DNA from 2 places in the Paenibacillus xinjiangensis genome. Region 1 is predicted to be linked to the other one. Evidence: riboswitches for the same ligand, from Rfam matches in the RefSeq annotation. Region 1 holds a riboswitch; the other holds the start of a gene.
The links. Region 1 has a riboswitch for cyclic di-GMP ahead of AC6ESP_RS16380 (methyl-accepting chemotaxis protein). Riboswitches for the same ligand answer to the same signal wherever they lie in the genome.
Positions count from the first base shown of each region.

Region 2: linked by a shared signal. The riboswitch ahead of AC6ESP_RS15160 (amidase) and the one ahead of AC6ESP_RS16380 (methyl-accepting chemotaxis protein) in region 1 are both predicted to bind cyclic di-GMP.

Region 1 covers NZ_JCAALS010000015.1:114,271-121,212, reverse strand. Annotated here, with positions in the region: gene AC6ESP_RS16410 (amidase family protein) at 1-1,041, shown strand, start outside; tRNA gene AC6ESP_RS16405 (tRNA-Pro) at 1,158-1,234, opposite strand; tRNA gene AC6ESP_RS16400 (tRNA-Thr) at 1,241-1,316, opposite strand; gene AC6ESP_RS16395 (YrzA family protein) at 1,504-1,719, opposite strand; gene AC6ESP_RS16390 (YflT domain-containing protein) at 1,882-2,214, shown strand; gene AC6ESP_RS16385 (hypothetical protein) at 2,262-2,585, shown strand; cyclic di-GMP riboswitch class I at 2,699-2,782, shown strand; gene AC6ESP_RS16380 (methyl-accepting chemotaxis protein) at 2,874-4,622, shown strand; gene AC6ESP_RS16375 (glycoside hydrolase family 1 protein) at 4,649-5,362, shown strand; gene AC6ESP_RS16370 (family 1 glycosylhydrolase) at 5,289-5,621, shown strand; gene AC6ESP_RS16365 (ABC transporter ATP-binding protein) at 5,800-6,753, shown strand; gene AC6ESP_RS16360 (DUF2705 family protein) at 6,746-6,942, shown strand, end outside.
Region 2 covers NZ_JCAALS010000014.1:23-6,964, forward strand. Annotated here, with positions in the region: partial or broken gene AC6ESP_RS15155 (iron chelate uptake ABC transporter family permease subunit) at 312-511, shown strand; cyclic di-GMP riboswitch class I at 645-729, shown strand; gene AC6ESP_RS15160 (amidase) at 850-1,746, shown strand; gene AC6ESP_RS15165 (family 2 glycosyl transferase) at 1,903-4,092, shown strand; gene AC6ESP_RS15170 (hypothetical protein) at 4,106-6,942, shown strand, end outside.

The DNA.
Region 1 (6,942 bases):
ATGCCATCAGGGTACAGCTCCAGAGGCGGACAGGTGCTGAATCCCTACAATATCTCTGCTCCAACAGGAGGCTCAAGCGCGGGCTCGGGAGTATCAGTCGCCTGCAGCTTCTGCGCAGCGGCAATTGGCACAGAGACGTCCGGCTCAATATTAAACCCTGGTAATTTAAGCTCGACTGTTGGCATTAAGCCGACTGTCGGACTAGTGAGCCGCAGCGGCATCTTGCCTTTGTCGAACAGTCAAGATACTGCAGGGCCGATGGCAAGATCGGTGAGGGATGCCGTTCTTCTGCTTAATGCGATGACAGGTTATGATGAGAATGATGCGGCAATGGGAGCGAGTCGCTGGCGCAAACAAGAGGATTATAGCTCCTATCTGGATATGGAGGGCTTGAGAGGGGCGAGAATTGGAATTCCTCGAGACTATTATTTCGAGGAGGTAACCGAGGAGCAGCTTGCTATCTTCAATCAAGCCGTTGAGCGGATGAGAGAGCTTGGTGCTGTAATCGTCGATCCAGCTGATATCAGCACAGCCAGACAGATCGTCTATTCCTCTGTCGTATTGAACGAATTCAAATCTGCATTGAATGCTTATTTGGCTAAGCTTGGGCCTGGTGCAGGCGCACGATCCTTGAAAGAGATTATTGCATTTAATCATGCTCATCCAGTAGAGGCATTAAGATATGGTCAAACGACGTTATTACAAGCGGAATATACAAGCTCAGGAAACTTAACCGAGACGAATTACATAAGGGATCGAGCAGCAGATCTACGGTTGTGCGCGGAAGAAGGTATTGATAAGGTAATGGAGAGGTACCAGCTTGATGCGCTGCTATTCCCGGCAGACTTCGGTGCGAGGATAACCTCACGCGCAGGATATCCTTCGATAGTCGTACCTGCAGGATATACTTCAGAAGGCGTGCCCTTTGGCGTAACGTTCTCGGCGAGGGCATACGAGGAGCCGCTGCTTATTAAGCTGGCGTATTCCTATGAGCAGCATACTCGAATTCGCAGGGCGCCGTCTTTACGAAGCTTTATATAGAAGGAAGCAGGTGGATGCTGTAGAAGAACAGTGTTCACCTGTATAGCTTAGGTTGAATAGCTAGGAATGCAAAAAAGAAGCTTGAGTTATCAAGCTTCTAGTAAGTGTGTTCTTTATGGTCGGGACGACACGATTTGAACATGCGACCCCCTGGTCCCAAACCAGGTGCTCTACCAAGCTGAGCTACGTCCCGTAAAGATGGTGCCGGCGAGAGGATTCGAACCCCCGACCTACTGATTACAAGTCAGTTGCTCTACCAACTGAGCTACACCGGCGTGTTAGTGTCTCAAGTACATTGTGTTAATGTCTCAGGCACAAGATGTATTATGCCATAGACTATTATGATTATGCAACCCTTTTATTAAAGTAAAATAATTCAGATAATTCAAGCCCCGCAGCGATGCCGTCACCTGAGCTTTGAATGACGAAATCGCGGGTCTTCTTAACTATAGTAATGAATGACTATGGCAGACGTTTGGCCTTGAAATGAACAACGGCGCTATACTGCATTTTGCCTGTGTTCGGATTAAAGACAGCATGATGGTTCACCGAATGAACATCCAGAAGCAGACCTTTATTGTTCTCAATCTGCTGGTCGATTCTGAGCTCCAGTGTACGCAAATCGTAGGCTTCAAAAAACTCTACCTTGTTCTCAATCAAATCTAATCGAAAGTCCATATCCTACCCCCTGATCTAATATGTTCTAATACTGATCTATTATACCGTCCTGTGTGAATGTTTCAAAGAGCTCCAATCGGGTTAATCATTCGTACACTGGTCAAGGCGATCAGCTAACTACCACAATTCGAGAACGATAATCCGAAATGGAGGAATGACACAATGAGACCATCTGTACAAGTAGTAGAAAGTGGCATAGGAGCTTTGAATGCGGTTCGTGAGCTTAACGTAAGAGGCTATGGAGAGGATGATATCTTTGTTCTAGCCCATGAAGAGGACCGTACGAATTCACTGTCCGAATTCACGAATGCGAGTAAAATCGGTGTTACCGAAGAAGGCGTGTTCAATGCAATGGCTAACATGTTCAGGAGCCGAGGGGACGAGCTTCGCTCGAAGCTTGAATCTGTCGGACTGACGGATCGGGAGGCTGAGCATTATGAGCGGGAGCTCGACAAGGGCAGGGTGCTCATCATAACGAAGGCAGATCATCATTGATCTGAAACATTAGTATACTCATAAACGCGAAGAAGGCGGTGGATGAAATGACCATTAAACATCGAATTTCTTGCTTTGACAGTGAGATAATCGTCAAGCAAACCGACGAGGATGGGCAGGCATTTCAATTAAGTATTCAGAGCGCGACGAATCCGCTCGGTTTGGGTAACAAGCTGGCTGGCTATTCTGATGAAGCAGAAGCGATTCGCAAAGCCGGTCAGTTCTGTGCCTTTTATACCATCGCGAAGGAACAAGGCTATTATTTGAAGGATCAGGCTTTTGTTAAGCCGGATTATGAAGACATTCCAGTATCTGAAGTGTTATTAGAGTATAAGGATGAGCAGCAATTGAAACAGCTGATTCATCCCTAGGATAAGGAATAGAGCAAGATGACTATTATAGTCCTCTTGCTCTATTTTTTTGTTTTACAAAATGTAAGAAATAACCTACAATATTAGACAGACATAGACAAAAACATACATAATCTGATAAAAGGCAAAATTACTGAAAAGTAATGACGCAAAGTTATGGGCCTAAGGTTGCAGACTAAGGCTGCCAGACCACCGGATGCAGGACATATAAGCTTATTTAGCTATGCGCCCCTTCTGTGGCTGCATAGCTTTTTTATTTATCAGGGGTGGAGAAAAAGGAGAGAAATGATGAATAAGGTAAGAAAGTGGATGAAGCTGGTAGGAGCACTGGTGGGTAAGCAAAAAGTAGCAACGAAGCTGTTGTTGATCACGACCGTCATAACCTTGTTTAATATCGGTTCTGGCATACTGATCTATTCCCAGAATTTATCTGTTTCTAATGCGTTAAAAGCTTCAGATCGACTTGATGCAGCAGAAAGAGACTACCGCGAAGTGTCCGATACGATGCTGAGAACGATGCTGGTTATGATTAATTCAATAGAGAATCAGGGTGCAGGCTCTGAAGCAATAGGAGAGGATTTGCAAGCTCTTCCGGCTAAGCTTGAGAAGCTGCTGGTTACCTTCGAGCAGCTGGATAAGGAATATCCACCGAGCATAGACCAAGTACTCTACGCGAATCAAGTGAAAGTATTCGAGCTGGCCTATTATGATCTGATAAGCTATAATTCCGATTATTCGAGCATTGATTCGGAGAAAAAATCAGAGCTCGTTAGAAGCTTGACGAATGTCTATAATATTACACTTAGCTATGGCAATACAGCAGTGGAAGAAAGAATGACGATCGACATCGCTGCAACGGATGACAGGCTAAGCAGAAGCGTTCAGACGACTAATATTATCATTATTATCAATATCATTATTCTTGCGATTATACCGTTCCTGATGTCTTATTCGTTAAGTCGCAGTATCAAGAAGGGTATTGTGGGCATTACGGGCCGTATTACTGCCTATAAGAACAGTGACTTTACGTATGATAAGAAGCTGGTGCGTTCTGATGAATTCGGAGATATCGATGTCGCATTGGCCGATATGGGTGAGCAGCTTCGCAGCACAGTCAAGTCAACACTGGAGGTAAGCCAGGTTGTGCTGAACATCTCTTATAATATGGGGGATATGATTGGCCGCAACCGGACGGCATCGGAGAATGTGAAGGGTCAGATTGATCAAGGTAAAGTGGTCCTATTGTCTCAATATGATGATGCATCATCCATATCTGCGGTTACAGAAGAAATCTCAGCAAGCTCGCAGCAGATCGCGGCTTCCAGTGACTATATTAATAGTGATATGCAGCAAATGAGAGATTCATCTCGGGTAGGCTCGCAGGATATGGAAGGCGTCGTTCAGATGGTCAATCAGACTGTAGAGCAGTTCGAACGGGTCACAGAAGCATTCAACCGGATCACAGAACGCTACAGCAACGTATCCAAGTTTCTGGAGGGCATTCAGGATTTGAACACACAGACCAATCTGCTGTCGCTCAATGCGTCAATTGAATCAGCGCGGGCTGGTGTTCATGGCAGAGGCTTCGCAGTAGTAGCAGAAGAAATTCGCAAGCTGTCTGGCCAAACGGATTCTATCTCTAAAAATATTACGAAGGAGCTGCAGCTTATACAAGGCGATGTTGTGTCAAGCAGCCAGCGTCTTGGTGCATTCGGTCAAGTTATCCAAACAACGAAGCAGGCTTCAATTACCGCAAGCGACATGTTCAAAGGCTTAGAGAAGCAGAGCAGCGCTTTGTCTGAGCAAGTATCAGAAATCTCTACAGCTATTAGCGAGATTACGTCGGGAATGACGCATATCGTCACTGCTGTAGATAAATTACTACAAACTTCGTCTGATGTAAATGGCAAGATGGAGCATATGAGCGGAATGTCCTTGGAGCAGAATGAGGTATCAGATCAGCTGCAAGAACTGGCAGAGAAGCTGAAGCAATCATCTAATAACCTTAAGCAAAATGTAGCTGTCTTCAAAATCTAAATTCAGCTGAATAGGTCTCTTCCGCCATCTCCATTGCTTGGCCTCGTCTGTTCCCACAAGGAACAGGTGAGCTGAATGAAGCAGGCCTTGCTTATTATGAAGAGCTTATCGACAAGCTCCTGGCGAGCGGTATCGAACCGTTCGTTACTCTGTACCACTGGGATCTGCCACAAACGCTTCAAGATCAAGGCGGCTGGGAGAATCGGGCTACGATTGAAGTTTTCGTGAGATATTCTGAGACCGTATTTCTTAGATTAAATGGCAAGGTGAAGAAATGGCTGACCTTGAATGAGCCTTGGTGCATTTCAATTCTATCTAATTATATTGGAGCTCATGCTCCTGGCAAACAGGATATGCAGGCAGCACTTGATGTTGCGCATCATATTCTGGTTGCTCACGGCAAGACTGTTAAGCGATTCAGAGAGCTAAATATTGCCGGGGAAATTGGATACGCTCCGAATACAGAGTGGAGAGAGCCCTACAGTACGAGTGAAGAAGATGTGAGAACAGCGATGCTCCGCAATGCTTCCTTCAACGAATGGTTCCTGTCTCCCGTCCTTAAGGGTGAATATCCACAAGAGGTTGTAGAGTGGTATGCAGGCAAGGGCTATTCCGTTAAGATTGAGGCGGGTGATATGGAAATGATTCACCAGCCAATCGATTTCCTTGGTATCAATTACTACACAGGCAGCCGTTCCGATCTATATTACCGAGAACGGAGCATGCTACGAAGCGGATAAAAAAGAAGGCAAAGTACATGACGAAGCCCGTATTGCATTCTTGCACAAGCATATGGTTGCCTTGCATCGTGCGCTGCAGTCCGGCGTTAACTTGAAGGATTACATGGTGTGGTCGCTTATGGATAACTTTGAATGGGCATTCGGCTACACGAAGCCTTTCGGCCTCGTTCATGTCGATTTCCAGACGCTGGAGCGCACACCGAAGAGCAGTTATTATTGGTATAAGAATCTGGCTGCAACGAAGTGGCTGGAAGTATAAATGTGCACTATTTGCTTCATACAGCCGTCTCAGAGGTCCTGACAAGGACAGACTGAGGCGGCTTTTTTGTCGTGGATAGGTGGTGATCCATTTTGAAAAATATACAATATTACCCTTTACAGTCTTAATGAATTAGTGTACTATTTAACTATAACACTGGTGCGGAGGAGATATACTCATGAAGACAGCGATTATTACGAACCCATCTATCGTGCTTAAGCTGGATGGCGTAACGAAGAGAATCCATACAAAGACAATCGTCGACAGCTTATCGTTCGATGTTGCCAAAGGTGAGATTGTTGGCCTGCTGGGTCCTAATGGAGCAGGGAAAACGACGACTATCCGAATGCTTGTCGGGTTAATTAATATGACAGAAGGTGATGTGCAGATAGCCGGACACAGCATACGCCATAACTTCGAGAAGGCAATTCGGCATATAGGGGGCATTATCGAGAATCCAGAATTCTATCCTTATATGACAGGCTACGATAATCTGAAGCAATATCAGCGAATGTCTGATGGTGTCTCGGAGTCTCAGATTAACAGTGTAGCAGAGCTTGTCGGGCTTCAAGATGCGCTTGGTAAGAAGGTGAAAGCTTATTCGCTTGGCATGAGACAGCGTCTCGGCATTGCGCAGGCTCTGCTGCATGATCCTTCTGTACTCATACTCGATGAGCCAACCAACGGCCTTGATCCCGCTGGTATTCGGGAAATGAGGGATTATCTGAAGCGGATAGCAAGGGAGAGAGGAATTGCGATTCTGGTATCCAGTCATCTGCTTAGCGAGATCGAACAAATGTGCAGCCGAGTTATCGTCATCCAAGAGGGGAAGCTCGTAACCGCACGTTCTCTCGGTGGAGCTTCTGCTGTTGAGCAGCAAAGAGTTACCGTTACGGTGCAAGTGGATCAGCTAACCCGTGCGTTAAACGTTCTTGAGAGCGCTGAGAACGTATCTGCGAAGTTGAAAGAGACGGGATCAAATACACTTACGATGGAGCTGGACAATGAGCTCATACCGATGGCTGTTGCAGAGCTGACTAAGGCTGACGTTAAAATCTATCGGATTGAAGAGACGAGAGTATCACTTGAGGATGAATTCATGAAATGGACAGGAGGGAACCGCATTGCATAAGTTCGGTGCGTTATTAATCAATGAATGGATCAAGATGTACAAGAAAAAATCGTTTTTTATCGCTTATGCCATCATGGTGGGGTTCGTAGCTTTGTTCGCTTATGTAATGTATAAGCTGTCGCCTGATGGTGCTGCTTCAGAGAATTTCACAGCAGGCCTGATGTCGATGAATGCTGTTGGTCAACTGCT
Region 2 (6,942 bases), on a different contig from region 1:
GGTACGTATCGCCTGTTCAGTTTGAGTCCATGTATTACAAAAGGGGAAGCTAAATGATTGATGTTGTCCACTTTCTTGACAGAGGTCCATTACTACAATGCAATTTCCTATGATTTACTGTTATACACGAAAACAGCGGATTTGATTGTATGAAATACAACCTAAAGAACTTATTACTACCATCCCTGCTGTTTTGATTGCACAAAATACAATGTAGCCTCCAGCTCGTGTGCTCTGAAAGCTATCATTAGGCCAGCGCTCAGAGCATCTGTCTGCGTGTAACATGACTCTGGAAGTCGTGGCCGATTTAGAGCATATCTATGCCGCGCATGCTGATTACACTATTAGCAGGAATGGCACTAGCGCTATCGGGCGCTATTCTACAGATTATTACTAGGAATAATCTGGCTGATCCTGGGCTGCTAGGGCGGCTATTATTTATCTATTCTCCTATCAGCGGAAGGTAGGCTTCACACCGTTCAAGCTTGTTCTGACTGGTGTAGGGTTCTCGTCGTCGCCTTAATTGGCGCCCCTTACTTCGTATACTTGCTGTACCGTTCGAAATAAGAGAATATAGACAAATCCATTTCTATTTCATATGATATAGAAAATAACAATGAAATGAGTAATAGATCCATATAGCTTCACGATAATAGCAAACCTGCCGAAAAGCAGCGACGCAAAACTATAGGGCCTAAGGGTGAGAACCTAGGGCAGCCAGTTGCCGAACGAAGATAGTGATAGGAACAGGCATTTATGCTCGTTGTTATTGCGTAATCTGAACACAGTTCGGGGTGAATCCGGACTGTGTTTTTATGTTCGCAATAATGAACGGGAGGATCATCTTATATGAAGAAAATCATAATTGCCTTATGCGCCGTACTTTTGACTTATATAGCGATCCCCGAGGTGATACTAGCGAAAACAATCTATAAGTATACGACCAATGCCAATTTATCAACGTGGCTGTGGGATACCTCAGAGATAGTTACTCGTCCTAATGCTGTAATGAAGGATCTTATCAACCATTCGGTGAAGGAATTAAGGCTGCAGATAGATCCTACTATTGCTTATAGCAGCTATAAAGCTTTTATTAGTAAAGCGAATGCGAATGGAATTAAGGTTCATGCATTGGATGGGGCACCTCAGTGGGTTGCCGACGATGGCACAGAGCTTCAAACCGCCTTTGTTAACTGGCTGAAAGACTATCAAAAGAAGGCAGCCGTTAATGAAAAGTTTGCAGGCATACATTTGGATGTTGAGCCTTACGAGAATGAAGATTATGAAGATCACAGTGAAAACTATTTGGAAGCCTACCAATCCATGATGCTTGATTTCAAAACCTATTCTAGTGAGCTTGAAATTACATTTGGAATTGATATTCCATTCTGGTTCTATGGTGTGAATTATACGAACCAGTATGGTGCAGGCAATATTGCCGAATGGCTGTGTCAGCATGTGAAGCTGATAACCATTATGGCCTACCGGGATAAAGCGGAGGGAACGAACGGTATCATCAATATTGCTGCTAAGGAAATGAAGCTATTCGAGCAATATAATGTAAAAGGCACGATTGCCGTTGAAACAGGACGGCTTACGGCTTCCACTAACTTTGTAACCTTCTATGAGGAGAGCAAAGCGTATATGGACCAGCAGTTAGAGATTGTATATGACAGCTATAAGACCCATTCGGAATTTAATGGAATAGCCATTCACTATTATGATAGTTGGATGCGAATGAAATAAGAGAGTAGAAGAGAGCAGCCCCAGGCATCGGAGGGGTTGTTTTTTTATCTTACAGTTTATTTCCAAATTTATATAGTTTTCGATAGATTTGTCATAGGTATATAGACATCGGTTCTAATTACCTATAAAATGTAAAAAGGAGGGATTTTGAGGGTGATGTCTAGGAAAAAGGTATGGATACTATTGTTGATGATTTTACTAATTACTGCTATTGTCATTGGTTATGAACAACTAGCCTCAGAGAACCACTCGGAGGAGCGGGCCGTTGTTCCTAAGGTGAACGGAGTTAAATATGTTAGTAAGACGGATGCTTCTTCCTTCTATGTCCTTCAAGGTGACCAGTGGAATAAAATGTTTATCAAGGGCGTGAATATCGGCGCAGGTAAACCGGGGACTTTTCCAGGAGAGGTCGCTATCACCTATGAGGAGTACTATAGATGGTTCGGTTATATATCCGCAATGAATGCGAATACGATCAGGGTGTATACGGAGCTGAGACCACAATTTTATAACGCTTTATATGATTTCAATCAAGAAGCCAAAAAAGAAGGCAAGCCGCTTATCTACGTCATCCATGGTGTTTGGGTGAATGAGAACGATATTCTAACCATTGATGATGCATTCGGCAGTGAAGATAAAATCATGAATGATGTTATCCAGAGCGGCAAAGATATCGTTGATATCATACATGGTAACAACTATCTCCCCGTTCGCAAGGGTCACGCAGACGGTACATATACAGCCGATATTTCGGAATATGTCGTGGGTTGGATATTAGGCATTGAATGGGAGCCTTCTTTTGTTATGGGTACGGATGAGAATAACACTGCACGCAATCATTATGATGGAGAGTTCCTATATACGGAGAATGCTTCTCCATTCGAGGCTTTTCTGGCAGAAGTAGGAGATAAGATTATCACGTATGAGATGGACAAATACAGTATGCAGAGACCGGTGGCATTCTCCAACTGGGTGACGACGGACCCTCTGGAGCATCCTAATGAGCCCTACTTAAATGAAGATCGAGTAGAAGTGAATGTAGAGCACGTGAAATGGCATGATACCTTCAAGCCAGGCATGTTCGCGTCTTATCACGTCTACCCTTATTATCCAGATTCAATGAGCTTCCAGACGGATTATATTGCATACATGGATTCCGAGGGTAAGCCTAACCCATATCTCGCATATCTGGAGGATATCAAGAAGGTTCATACGATGCCGATTGTCATATCTGAGTTCGGTATCCCGGCATCAAGAGGCAAAGCGCATGAGAACGCAGTAACAGGGTTTAACCAAGGGTTTATAGACGAGAAAACGCAGGGCGATATGCTGGTACATATGATTAACGACATTCACACAGCAAATCTTGCGGGAGGGCTGGTCTTCTCATGGCAGGACGAGTGGTTCAAGCGAACGTGGAATAACAGTGAGCTAGATTTGCCGGATTACCGTCCATATTGGTCCAATGTTCAGACCAATGAGCAGCATTTTGGCTTATTGGCCTTTGATCCAGGTGAGACAGAGAACATCAGCTATGTCGATGGGAAGGTTGATGAATGGGCGAATGATGCCCCTCTCTACTCGAAGGATGGAATGAACTTATATATCAAGAGCGATGAAGCGTATGTTTATTTAAGAGTAGATGCACCGGATTTTGACTTCAATAAGGATAAGCTGCTCATACCAATTGATAGTATAGATGGCCAAGGCAATGAGCAATATTCGGAATATGATACAACCTTTAGTCATCCAGCAGATTTTGTCATTAGCATTAATGGGTCTGCAGATTCTCGTCTGCTAGTGGATGCCTATTATGATAATTATTATTTCCGTTATGCGGTACAGAATAAGTTTATTGACAAGAATGAAGCATTTCAGAAGAAAAATTCTGGTCTATTCAATCCGATTATGTTGGCCTTGAGTAGAAGGATTACAATTCCGAATACGGATATCGAGATTCCATTCACCGGTTATGAAACGGGTCTTCTTGAGTATGGCAATGCCAATCCGGACAGTCCGGATTTCAATTCACTCAGTGATTTCTATTACGAGAATGGTCAATTAGAAATAAGAATACCATGGCAGCTGCTGAATGTGATGGACCCCTCGAACAAAGTAATCATTGATGACATGTATGCTCGCGGGAAAATATCGCCACTTCAGATTGAGGGCATTCATGTTGGGCTTGTCCGGATTGACAATCGTAATAAGGAAGAAGACATGCAGCAGGTGCCAATGAACAGGTATACGTGGAAGAATTGGGAGATGCCAACGTTCCATGAGAGGCTGAAGCCCTCGTATTATATTTTACAAAAAGGGTTCCTAGAATTAGAGTCTAGAAATTGAGGTCTGGAATAAAATGAACTGGAAAAAACTTAAAGTACGATACGTGATACTCATCCTGTTATTCGTCGTTCTAGCGGCACCCTTCGTGCTCTGGCAGAGTAAAGGCAGCAAATATCTTGATATCGTAGTGCTTAATAAGACCTTCCCTATACAGACTAACGCCTCTGGAGAGGGGAGTGAGCTGGATTACAGCAAGCAGAGAGGGCTGTTCTGGCTTCTTGGTTATATGGGCATTAAGCAGCCGGAGACTAAAAAAGCATATGATATTCATCGCGATTATTATGGTAACTTTCTGGTGGATGGAAGGCTGGAGAATAAACCGCTTGAGCAACGGCCAACTGTTCCTGATCTGATCTATTTATCGGATATGTATGGCACCGGAGGTTCTAGAATCAATGGGGTAGAGGCCGCAGGGATTTCTGGTATGACTGATGAAGAGATTGCGTTCATTGCAACCAGCTATGAGAAGGGGACAACTGTCATTGGGGAATACAACATTGCAGGAGACCCGACAAAGGCTAACGTATCGAAGGAGCTGGAATCGATCTTTGGCTTGCATTACACGGGCTTAGCGGGCAAATTCTTCTCCGACCTATCCTCAACTGCCGATGTGCCTAGCTGGATCAGAGCTATCTATGAACAGCAATACGGCAGACAATGGAATATGACTGGCGGAGGTATCGTTATAGCTGGCAATAATAGAATTGTCGTCCTACAGCGTGATATTGGTTTTACTGGACGAACACTCCAAGTGAGTATGACGGAAGAGAATACGGATGTCTATAATACGAAGGAGATTGACTATTATAACTGGTTTGAAATTGTGGAGCCAACGAATCAGGATTCGGTAATTGCTTGGTACAACTTGAATCTAACGAAAGAGGGAGAGGATCAGCTAAAGCCATTCGGCCTCAGCCAGAAGCTCCCTGCCATAATTGCTAATCAAGCGAATGGGAAGAGCTCCTATTATATGGCTGGTGATTTCACGGATTACCGAGCGCCGGACAAAATCAAACAGTTCTTGGGAGCAGCCGCTTTGTATCGTTATTTCAGTATCGATAATGAGGGTGATTTATCATACTTTTACTGGAATTTCTATATGCCCTTTATGTCTACCCTATTGCGAGATCTGAAGCCGTTAGACCAGAGCTTATCTTATACAGGGGAGACGGAGAGGTTAAGCGACGGGAAACAGCTCGTGTCCAAGATAACGGATGGGCAGTTCTCGGTGTACAGAAATGGCTCGTGGAATAAGCTGTATGTCAAAGGCGTTGATATCGGGGCTACCATTCCCGGTACGGTAAACAGCGGCTTGCCTGATGACCCAGCCTTTTATAAGGATTGGTTCGAGAAAATTGCAGAGATGAACGCCAATACCATTAGGGTTTATACGTTGATGCCTTCTGAATTCTACCGTGCCCTTGATGTCTATAATTTCAATCATCCTGATAGAGCACTATATCTCTTACAGAATATATCGACTGCTCAGACCCCGCTGGCAGATAACTATTGGGATAGTGACTATAATCGGTCTTATCAGGAAGCCATTAAGCATACAATTGATGCCATTCATGGCCAAGCGACGATCACTGATGGGCAGAATCAGGATACGTACAAGAGTGATGTCTCAGGCTATGTGCTGGGATACTTAGTAGATCCGGGACTCCGTTCAGTATCTGTTGCAGCAACGGATGCAGCGGCTTCCAGTGGGTACACAGGCGAATATGCATCTGCTGGTGCTAACGCTACACCAACCGAAGCATGGCTTGCATCTGTGGTGGATAACGTCTATCTGTACGAGCAGGTCAACTATAATATTCAGCACCCGACTGGCGTGGTTAGCCATCCAGAGGTGGAAAGCTTGTATCATAATCTGTACGGTTCAGCAGCTGATAAGGCCAGCGCGACTGTTACGCTGGGTCATATTGATGTGAGTAATAAAGTAACAAGCGGGCTGTTCGTGGCCCATCGTATTTTCCCTAATCAACTAGGGTTTGCGGAAGGCAGTACGACGGGACACTTATCCTCCTTCACAGGATTCAAGGAATATTTGAATGCCTATGTGAAGGCTCAGAACAAATACCCCGTATTAATTAGTGAATTTGGTCTTCCAACGAGCAATGGCTGGAGCGAAGAAGAGCAGGGTAAGGGGATTTTCACCTTGCTTGCTCATATTAAGGATAGCGGCGCTATGGGTGGTCTAATCTATGAATGGTCTGATGAGTGGGGGAAAAGCAGTGAATCCAGCGCGGACTTCATGATTCCGTATAACCGTGGGGTTCTATGGCATAACATGGTCGATTCTGCACAGCACTATGGCATTATGGCGATGGAGTCAGCAGTTCCTACCACGTATTCGGTTAATATGCGGGGGACCGAGCCCTTGGATACGCTAGCTCTGGCTGCGGATGAATCTTATCTGTACATGAGAGCAGATTTCAGCAAACTGCCTGATTTTAATAAAGAAAGCTTAATGATTTACCTTGATACGATTGATCGTAGGAACGGAGAATATAAGCTTGCTTCTAATCTGGCTGAGACATGGTCAGGGGTAGAGTTCAATATTCGGCTCGATAGTCCGGACCAAGCAGAATTGCTGGTCATTCCAAGCTACAATGCAGCCGAAGGGTCCTACTATACTGCAGTGTCAACCAAGGGTCTATTCGAGAGAATGAAGAAGGAAATCTCACCGGCTTATGTTACACAAGCAGGCAAAAAGGTAGATGCGGTGTATGAGGATGCATCAACCTTAACGGCGGGGTCTTTTGAGAACAGCTCAAGCCACTTTTATGTGGACGATAATCAGTTGAACATAAGAATTCCATGGGCAAGATTGAACTTCTCAGATCC